DNA from 3 places in the Bradyrhizobium genosp. A genome. Region 1 is predicted to be linked to each of the others. Evidence: predicted binding sites of a transcription regulator. Region 1 holds the regulator's gene; each other region holds the start of a gene.

Evidence for each region. The regulator LexA, encoded in region 1, represses DNA repair genes until DNA is damaged. The targets are predictions, from matches to a motif close to TGTTCNNNNTGTGTTCNG.
Region 2: ACP2YP_RS01255 (YifB family Mg chelatase-like AAA ATPase) is a predicted target of LexA. The motif match lies at 1,608-1,625, and genes of this name have one in related genera.
Region 3: ACP2YP_RS08065 (2'-5' RNA ligase family protein) is a predicted target of LexA. The motif match lies at 1,652-1,669, and genes of this name have one in related genera.

Annotation. Positions count from the first base shown of each region.
Region 1 is NZ_CP188196.1:4,633,878-4,637,302, forward strand. Features, by position in the region: gene glp (gephyrin-like molybdotransferase Glp) at 1-967, shown strand, start outside; gene lexA (transcriptional repressor LexA) at 1,145-1,846, shown strand; gene ACP2YP_RS21535 (hypothetical protein) at 2,024-2,227, shown strand; gene ACP2YP_RS21540 (hypothetical protein) at 2,419-2,853, shown strand; gene ACP2YP_RS21545 (ComEC/Rec2 family competence protein) at 2,864-3,425, opposite strand, start outside.
Region 2 is NZ_CP188196.1:280,381-283,805, reverse strand. Features, by position in the region: gene ACP2YP_RS01255 (YifB family Mg chelatase-like AAA ATPase) at 22-1,560, opposite strand; gene ACP2YP_RS01250 (PilZ domain-containing protein) at 1,789-2,034, shown strand; gene ACP2YP_RS01245 (tetratricopeptide repeat protein) at 2,118-2,900, shown strand; gene ACP2YP_RS01240 (AAA family ATPase) at 2,946-3,425, opposite strand, start outside.
Region 3 is NZ_CP188196.1:1,720,156-1,723,580, forward strand. Features, by position in the region: gene ACP2YP_RS08050 (CBS domain-containing protein) at 1-346, opposite strand, end outside; gene ACP2YP_RS08055 (aminoacyl-tRNA deacylase) at 381-851, opposite strand; gene ACP2YP_RS08060 (hypothetical protein) at 1,215-1,556, opposite strand; gene ACP2YP_RS08065 (2'-5' RNA ligase family protein) at 1,777-2,310, shown strand; gene ACP2YP_RS08070 (YkgB family protein) at 2,477-2,980, opposite strand; gene ACP2YP_RS08075 (carboxymuconolactone decarboxylase family protein) at 3,032-3,425, opposite strand, start outside.

The DNA of each region.
Region 1 (3,425 bases):
TGCAGGAACTGTCGGCGCCGGCGAAGCCGTACGGATCTTCACCGGTGGCGTCGTTCCCGACGGCGCCGATGCGGTCGTGATCCAGGAGGACACCGTCGCCGATGGCAAGCGCATCGCGATCAAGGAGGCAGCCGTCACCGGGCGGCACATCCGCCCGGCCGGCATCGACTTCTCCGAGGGTGACGTGCTGCTGCGCAAGGGCGCCCGGCTGACCGAGCGCGACCTCGCGCTCGCCGCCGGCATGAATCACCCGCAGCTTGCGGTCCGCCGCCGTCCAAAGGTCGCGATTCTCGCTACCGGCGACGAGTTGGTGATGCCGGGCACCACGCCCGGCCATGGCCAGATCGTTTATTCCAACGGCTACGCCCTGCACGCGCTCGCCCGCAGCGAGGGTGCTGACACCATCGACCTCGGAGTTGCCACCGACACGCTTGCCGCCACCACCGCCGGCATCCGCCGCGCGCGCGACTCCGGCGCCGACATCCTGATTACGACGGGCGGTGCCTCGGTCGGCGACCACGATCTGGTGCAACAGGCGCTCCGCGACGAAGGCACCTCGATGGCGTTCTGGAAGATCGCGATGCGGCCGGGCAAGCCGATGATGAACGGGCAGCTCGGGGCGATGCGCGTGATCGGCCTGCCCGGCAATCCCGTGTCATCCTACGTTTGCGGCTTCCTGTTCATGGTGCCGCTGATTCGCGCGTTGTCGGGCCGTTCCGTGGTTCATCATCGACGCGAACGCGCCGTGCTCGGCCGCGACGTCGGCGCCAATGACCAGCGCGAGGATTATCTGCGCGCCCGCCTCGATGTGCGTGATGACGGCACGCTGATCGCCCTTCCCGTCAATCACCAGGACTCCTCGCTGCTTGCGAATCTCGCTGCGGCACAGGCACTTCTCGTGCGCACACCGTTCGCACCGAAGGCCGAAGCGGGAGCGCCCTGCGAGGTGCTGCGACTGCCCGTCTGAGCGCATCGTTCGCAACCGTTCCGCGAACTTTGTCGCGTTCACGGTAAATTAAGCAGTTGCGGAACATGTATCGAACATATAGTGTCCGTTCATGATTTGTTTCGAGCGTGGAGCGGCTTATTGCTGAATTCAGCGGTCTCGGAATCGAACGACATCAACCGGGGGACTTTGGTCGAGATGTTAACGCGCAAACAATACGAGCTCCTGCGGTTCATCAGCGAGCGCCTGAAGGAAAGCGGCGTGCCGCCCTCCTTCGACGAGATGAAGGACGCGCTCGATCTGCGCTCGAAATCGGGCATCCATCGCCTGATCACGGCGCTCGAAGAGCGCGGCTTCATCCGCCGCCTGCCCAACCGCGCCCGCGCGATCGAGGTGATCAAGCTGCCCGAACTTCAGGCCGCCGCCGGCACCCGCCGCGGCTTCACGCCGAGCGTCATCGAAGGCAATCTCGGCAAGGTGCGCACGACCTCGAGCCCACTCGCCGAGGAGGGTGAGCGTCCCGTCGCAGTGCCCGTGATGGGCCGGATCGCGGCTGGTACGCCGATCGAGGCGTTGCAGACCCGCAGCCACACCATCAGCGTCCCGCCCGACATGCTCGGCTCGGGCGAGCACTACGCGCTCGAAGTGCGTGGCGACTCCATGGTGGAGGCCGGCATTCTCGACGGCGACATGGCGCTGATCCAGCGCAACGAGAGCGCCGACACCGGCGACATCGTGGTCGCCCTGATCGACGACGAAGAAGCGACGTTGAAGCGTTTCCGTCGCCGCGGCGCCTCGATTGCGCTCGAGCCGGCGAATGCTGCCTATGAGGTCCGTATCCTGCCGCCCAACCGGGTCAAGATCCAGGGCAAGCTGATCGGGCTGTACCGGAAGTACTGAGCGCGTCGCAATCGACGACCGCCATCAACGATAGGAGCGGACGATTGTCCGCTCCGGCTGGATAGTCTTTCTGGTTTTGCACAGATTATCCGGCCCCCTCTTCAGCCCTACATCCTCGGCACGCCACAACGAAGCACGCATCGCTTCGCCGGCCTTTGAGAGACCGAGGAGACCACCATGCGCAAAATCGCATTGAGCACTATAGCAACGGCGCTGATCGCAGCATCAGCGTCGCAAGGCTTCGCTGCACAAAAGCAGCACCACGCCCGCAAAGCGTCGCAGGCAACGAGCGAGCAATTCCGCGATGCCCGCAACGCCGTCACGCAGCCGACACAGCCGGCCTGGCAGTATTCGGGCTGGTCAGCGCCCGCAGGCCGTTGACCGAACGGCTCTCCAAATGCACAGGAGCAGGCTTTGTTCCTCGCATATTTGAAAAAGATATTGTGATGGTGGCTTGCGGATCCAAGCCGCAGATTTGCCCACAACCAAGCAGACGCTTGCTAACTTCCACTCTGATAGAGGCCTGCGCCTCAGAAGGGGCGCGGTGCTCTATCCTGATTGAGGAGCACCCGATGTGTGACTATAGCCTGCATGCCGTCGCGACGCGTCCCGCAGAGGTTGGCGAGACGATCGTCACGACAACGTTCCGCGGCACCTCGACGCGCGGCTTCGCCTCCGAGGCCGACATGTCCGTTGCAGTCTGCCTGCTGCCGGGAACGGAGCTCGCCTTCGCCGACAACGTCCGCTACGACAATCGCTGGATCTGGACGCGCACCGTCAACTCGCGCGTCGGCAAGTTCGGCAAGGTCGATCCGCACATTCCCGATCGTCATCACGACGCGATCGAATTTCCCGACGGCAAATACGTCCTGGTGACGCAGCTCGTCGAAGGTCAGCGTGCAACCGTGCTGCAGCTGCCCGTGACCCAGCCGCTTGGCGAGCGCGAGCACAAGCCGCAGGTCATCGCCGACAGCCACTCGACGTCCCCGCGTCTGCCGATCGGCTAAAGGGTCGGTCTCAGTCCTCGGCCTGAAGATCGGCTTCCGACGGTGTTGCATCCCGGACGCGCGGAGTTGCGGACCGCGGCATGAGGGTCAGTTCGAAATCTCCATCGCCGGCCGCCGCCGGCGACCAGGGGCGGTTTGCGCCCCTCGCTTTCACCGACGCAATCGTAAAACCGTCGCCACGCTGCGTCAGCGCCAGCGCGCCTTGGCGCGCGAGACGCAGCCGATCGACCACCATCGCACCACAATCCGGTGGCGCGGGCCTTGCGGTCACCACCAGTGCCGCGCGGCTGCAATCGTCGCTCAGCGCGTCGATGCGTAGCGCCTGCGCAATCATCCGGCCGTCGGCGAGCGGCGTGACGCAACCGGACTCGTCGCACGACACGCCGTCACTGAATGAGGCGCTGGCGGGATCGCGCGGGTCCGCGTCCGCCGCGAGCCACTCCTTGATCAGGAAATTGTCCTTGTTGGTCCTCATCAGATGCAGCTGCCCGTCCCTGCCCCGCACTGCGACGCTCCGGCCGTCACCGGCGATAAGAATGTCGGGCTGCCGGACCGACAGACCCCAGACGGTT
Region 2 (3,425 bases), 4.0 Mb from region 1:
CCGGGTTGATGCGCGGGATGATCAGGCTAGCTGGCGTACATCCTCCGCGAGTGCGCGGTAGGACAGCGCTTCGGCCAGATGCAGCCGGCCGATCTTGTCGGCGCCGTCGAGGTCGGCGAGCGTGCGCGCCACCCGCAGCACGCGGTGATAGCCGCGCGCCGACAGCCGCATGGTTTCGGCCGCATCGCGCAGCAGCTTTTGCCCCTGCGCGTCGGGCTTGGCGATGTCTTCGAGAACCGAGGCCGGCGCCTCGGCATTGGTGCGGACGTTCGACAGGCCGGCCTCCGCGTAGCGCGCGAGCTGGATGTCGCGTGCGGCCGCCACGCGTGCGGCGACTTCGGCTGAGCCTTCCGCCGGCGGCGGCAGGATCAGATCGGCCGCGGTCACGGCCGGGACCTCGATGCGCAGATCGATCCGGTCCATCAGCGGACCGGAGATGCGCGCCTGGTAGTCGCCGGTGCAGCGGTCGATGCGTCCGCGCTTGCAGGCATAGCCGGGCTCGAACGCATTGCCGCAACGGCAGGGATTCATCGCCGCGATCAGCATGAAGCGCGCGGGATAAGTCACGCGGTGGTTGGCGCGGGAGACCGAGACCTCACCGTTCTCCAGCGGCTGGCGCAGCGAATCCAGCACGCGCGGATCGAACTCGGGCAGCTCGTCGAGGAACAGCACGCCCTGATGCGCCAGCGAGATCTCGCCGGGTTTTGCCCGCGCGCCGCCGCCGGTGAGCGCGGCCATGCTGGCGGAATGATGTGGTGAGCGGAACGGCCGCTGCGATGTCAGCGCGCCACCCTCGATCTCGCCGGCAACGGAGGCGATCATCGAGACCTCGAGCAATTCGCCCGGCGACAGCGGCGGTAGGATCGAGGGCAGGCGCGCCGCCAGCATCGATTTGCCGGCACCGGGCGCGCCGATCATCAAGAGGTGATGGCCGCCAGCGGCTGCGATCTCCAGCGCGCGCTTGGCGCTCTCCTGGCCCTTGATGTCGCGCAAATCGAGCGGCGAGCTTGCTGCTTCGTGCACCTTCGGCACGGGCCGCGACAGCACCTGTGTGCCCTTGAAATGGTTGGCGATCTGAATCAGCGAATGTGCGGCGACGATCTGGATATCCGGGCTCGCCCAGGCCGCTTCCGAGCCGCAGGCCGCCGGACAGATCAGGCCTTCCTCGCGCACATTGGCGCCGATCGCGGCGGGCAAAACGCCGGCCACTGGTGCGATCGAGCCGTCGAGACCGAGCTCGCCGAGCACGGTAAAGCCGGTCAGCGCATCCGGCGGGATCGCGCCGATCGCCGCCATCAGCCCGAGGGCGATCGGCAGGTCGTAATGGCTGCCTTCCTTGGGCAGGTCGGCCGGTGCGAGATTGACGATGATCCGTCGCGCCGGCAGCGCCAGGCCCGAGGCGATCAGTGCCGAGCGGACCCGCTCGCGCGCCTCCGACACGGCCTTGTCGGGAAGGCCGACGATGGCGAAAGCCGGCAGGCCCGGCGCGACCTGCACCTGCACGTCGACCGCGCGGGCCTCGATCCCTTCAAAGGCGACTGTCGAAACCCGCTGGACCATGCTGCCCCCTCGCACAATCGAGGGTAGCAGAGCTCGATGGCTCTGACAAGAACAATACAAGAACGAAGGCGGGGGGCGTCGCGATCCCTAACGACCGGTAAACGGGACGAAGACACTAAGCTTCGACTACGCCTCGAATGCGAGCGGCTACGCTCAGCACATTCCAACGAATGTCCGCTACTCCTAAGGCTACGGGATGGGCCGTGGTCTAACGGGTGAACAATTCAAATGCTTGCAAATCGCCGCAGAAGCGAACGACGGGTGTGTACCCGGCTTGCCAAGATTCATTTGGGCGCGGGCTCGCTGCCACGGGACTGCACGATCACCGATATCTCGGATGGCGGCGTGAAAGTCGTGGCGGAATTTCTCGAAGTGCCGCCGCAATTCACCATCATCTTTGCGCCCGACTATTCCCGTCAGTGCCGCCTGCGCTGGCGCATCGGCTGCGAATTCGGTGCTGAGTTCACCGATTAGGCCGGATGCGCGCGTTTCCTTAACGGGAATTTAGCGTTAATCGGCAAAGCATCTCTGATCAGTCCGCCGGCGGTGATCAGAGTATGTCCAAGCGTTTGTCCCTCGTCTCTCCCCCGGCGAGATTGCTGCTTCCCGCGCTCTTGGTGCTGGTCCTCGGTGGTTGCCAGACCACGAGCCTGGAGGACGTGACCGGCGCGCTCGGCGTCGGTGGCAGGTCGGAACCTGCCGCCACGGCGGACGCCAAGCCTGACATGGACGGCTTGCGCGAGCGCTATCGCGCCAGGCCCAGTGATCCCAATATCGCCCTCGCCTACGGCAAGGCGCTGCGCGAGACCGGCCAGCGTGCCCAGGCGGTCGCGGTGATGGAGCAGGCCGTGCTCGCCCATCCCAGCAACAAGGCGCTGCTCGCCGGCTATGGCCGCGCGCTCGCCGACAATGGCAATTTCCAGCAGGCTTTTGACGTGCTCAGCCGCGCGCATACGCCTGAGGATCCCGATTGGCACATCCTCTCGGCGCAGGGCGCCGCGCTCGATCAACTCGGTCGCAACGAGGAAGCGCAGCAATATTATGCGTCGGCGCTGAAGATCGTGCCGGACGAGCCGCAGGTTTTGTCCAATCTCGGCCTGTCCTACATGCTCCAGAACAATCTGCCGCGGGCCGAGGAAACCATGCGCCGCGCCTATCAGCGCAACCCGGCCGATTCCCGCGTGCGGGGCAATCTCGCGCTGGTGCTGGGGCTGGAAGGCAAGCAGGCCGAGGCCGAGACCATCGTGAAGGCCGATCTGCCGCCGGATCAGGCGGCGGCGAAGGTCACGGCGCTGCGTCAGTTGCTGTCGAAGAAGCAGCAGCAGCGGGCGGAGAAGTAATCCGCCGCCGCTGACAGTCTTGCTCGCTCGACAACGCGCTCGTGCTTACGACGCCTTGCGATGCGGCGCGGATCCGCGTCCCGTTTTGCCCTTCAGCTTCTTCAAAAGCGGCCCGAGCAGCGAGCGCTTCGGCTTCTTCACCTCGCCGCGCCCGGCGAGGCGGTTGGCCATGTTCTGGAACAGCTCGGTGGTGCGGTGGCTCTTGGAGACCTCCGCGATCATCTGGCCGTTATTGGCGGCGGTCGAGAACAGCTTTGAATCGAACGGGATCACCGCGAGCGGCTGGCTCTCCATCGTCTTGGCGAACGATTTGACGTCGATCTCGGCGCGCTTGTGCATGCCGACCTGGTTGATGCAGTAGAGCGGCGGCCGGTCGTTCGGCCGCGCCGTCTTGAGCACGGTCAGCATGTTCTTGGTGTTGCGCAAGTTCGCGAGATCCGGCTCGGCCACGATGACGATGTCGTCGGCATTGACCAGCGCGCGCTTGGTCCAGGCCGACCATTGATGCGGCACGTCGAGCACGAT
Region 3 (3,425 bases), 2.9 Mb from region 1:
GGCTGATGATGCCGACCATCCGCTTGCTCTTGTTGATCACCGGCAGCCTGCGGACCTGCAACTTCTCCATGTGATGCATCGCCTTGGCGAGGTCATCGTCCTCCCGGCAACAATGGATGCCTTCGGTCATCACATCGCGCGCCGTCGCGCGGCCGGCATCGAAGCCGTTGCTTGCGAGTCCTTTGCAGACGATGTCGCGGTCGGTCACCATCCCGATTAGTTTGTCGTCCTCGCCGATCGGAATGCAGCCGATGTCATGCCCCCGCATCAGTTTCGCAAGTTCGGTGATTGGGGTGTTGGGGCTGACCCAGTCGACGCCCTTGTGCATCACGTCTTTGACTTTCATGGCGAACCTCCGTTCCAGGGTTTCAGATGCATCCTTAATCGTGCGCGCTGAAGCGCCCGTGCAATGCGTTGGCCGTCAGGCGCGCAAACTGCGTATGGCCCATATGAAGCAGCGTCGCGTGATCGCCGGCTTCCATATAGACGTCCGGCTGCGCCTCGATGCTGTCGTCGACGATGGTATCCAGCCCGTAGCACTTGCCGACGACGGGAACTGCACCGTGCGCACAGTCGCGGAACAGCTTCCCGATCTCGGTTTCGCTGGCGATATGGACATTGTCACCGAGTATTGTCCTCAGTTCCGACGGGCGGAGATGGTGCGATGCGGGCAGGATTGCCAGCATGTATCCGTCGTCACGCCGCAACACGATGCCCTTGGCGAGGCGATCACCCGAGATGTGGCATGCCTCCGCCGTGTGAGTGGAGGTCATGCTGAGTTCGTGCGGAATCACTTCGTATTGGATGTTTTCAGCGGCTAGATATTTCTGGAGTGTGGGAGCAATGGCCATGACGTAACCTCCGGCGCAAAATGCAAACCATCCACCGTGAGGTTGTCCCCTGCAGAATCTCGCCGTACGATGAGCGGCTGCGTGGTTAGACGCTCAACATAGGCCTCCCACCCGCAAGGTGCAATTCGTCATCGTCAATGAGCATATGCGAGGATCCCGTGGGGGGGGGGGTGGGATATTTCTGTCGAAATCATATAGCAATTTCAATTATATAAGAGTTCGCGGCGTCGTTCTGGGTGGCGCGCCAAAGCAGGACCATTCCACGACATCGTACGATGGCTCACTTCACGAGCGAATCGTCCTTTGAGGGAATGAAACCGCGTCGCCTCCAGATTGCGGCGGCTGGCGCCAAGGTCGCCGAATTCAACCGTGTCCGCGATCCTCCCTAGCCCCTGCAAGATCGAGATAGCCGACGCGATCCATGACGCCGTCCGCAAGCGCCACCTTGTAGACAGCTTCGGCGAAGCGCCTGTCGTCCGCTACTCGGCTCAACTTGCTGTTTCCCACGCGCTGCGGCAGCAGCATGCAAATCGGCTCGAGCATTTCGATCTCGAACGGGACCATGACGCCGGCCGTCATCGAGAACGGGCCGGGCGTGAGCAGCCTGGTGGCAATCAATTCGCCGTCGTCGATCGAACTCTCAATCCCGACGTCGAGCAGCCATACTTTCGAGTTGCGGAGAATGTCGGTGGCGATCAGGCCCACCGCATCGTGACGCTGCTCAATCAGGAGTATTGCAAATTGCGACCTTCGCATTGCATCCAGCATCAGCCCTTCGTCGGACTGCGCTTCGAACCTGGCCGAACACCATTGGAATTTCAATCACACAAGAGTTCGCGGTTTTATTCTGATTGGCACGCCATTTTTTCGAAGCTATTCTCCCGTCTCGATCCCGATTTGATTGTTCCACCCGCGGGGTGAGCCTGTGGCATTGGCGATCAACATCCGAGCCGACAACAGTTCAGCGGACGAGATCGAGCGGCTGTGGGATCAGGTCAGCGCGTTCGAGGCCAAGGCGTCGATGCGTGCGCTTGGCTACCGTCCGCATTTTACATTTGCGATCTACGATGGGCCCGCGATCGACGAAAAGGCTGCATGGGACGCTATGCTGGCAGCTGCGGCCGGCGAAACGCAGTTGCGCATCGAATTCAAGCGTATTCGCTGGTTCGAAGGTTCTCCGCTTGTCCTCTGGGCGGAGCCAGTGGTCGACGAGGCCCTGGCTCGCGTTCATGGCGCTGTCAGCGTGGCAATCGATCCTGCGCATTGTCGTCCTCATTATCGGCCCGGCGCGTGGACGCCGCACTGTACGCTCGGCACTGGCATCGCAGATGAGCGGCGCAATGATGCCATTGCCTTTGCACGGACGTTCGATCGCAGCATCGAAGTGATGTTCGACGTGGTTGATTGTGTTGTGTTTCCACCGGTGAGGGTCATCTCCGAGCGGAGATTGGCGCCGTAGTCGGTGATCGCTTCATGAATGGCGCGCCATTTGATCTCCTGTCGCGACTGAGGTGAAGTGGATCGGCTCGGAATTCGCCGCAGCGGAGAACGCCGTGGCGAACGGTCTATTCAATCTGCGACCTCCGGGCCTTGGGCCCGGAGGTTTCATATGCCGATCCCAATCCTTACCGCCGGATCAGCCGAACCACATCCTGCCTCAGCAGATAGAACGACACCGCCAGCAGAACGACGTCCTTCATCAGGAAGGGCACGTTTCCCGTCATCGCGGGGAAGCCTCCCGCGGCGACATCCCAGCCCTCCGGCATGAACGGAATGATCGTGACCGTCGCGATGAAGGTGCCGGTCGAGCCGAGGGCACCGAGCACGCCGAGCCGCTTGTCCCAGAAGCCCGCGAGCAGCAGGGTCCCGAACGTCCACTCCGAGGTGCCGAGGAAATAGCTGGCGCCGGCGTGGCCGAAGACGGGATAGAGCCACCAGATCAGCGGCCCGTTGCTGATGAACGGGACCAGTCGCTCGAACTCGTACGGAAACCACTTCTGATAGCCGAAGAAGAGAAACATGATCACCATCGAGGCCCGGACGAGGTGGTAGTCGAGATCATCCGCAAGCAGGCCGGAGTTTTGCAGCGCGCGGACAAACGCATTTTGCGTGATGTTGGTGTTGGTCATTGCCGTCATGGTCGTAATCCTTTCATGGATGATCGGACCTGGCGCGTCGCTTCACACGACCGCGGGGAAGTCGATCTCGGTGTCGTTGATGCGGTTGAACACATTGGTGAAGACGGTGGTCGCGAACGCCAGGCTGATCTCCACCAGCTGCTTGTCGGTGTAGCCCGCAGCCTTGATAGCGGCGAACTCCTCGTTGCTGACGGTGCCGCTGGTCTGCGCGAGCTTGCGGACGAAGCGGATCAGCGCATCGCGCTTCTCATCGCCGGTCGCGCGGCGCTCGCGGATGTTCTTCAACTCTTCGGGCTTCAGGCCCGCGAGCTTGCCGAGCAGGCTGTGCGCGGCGACGCAGTAGTCGCAACCCGCGACCTCGGAGATGATGAGCTTGATGGTTTCCTGGTCACGCTTCGAGAGCGAACCTGCGGCGAGCACGCTGTCGGCGAGCAGG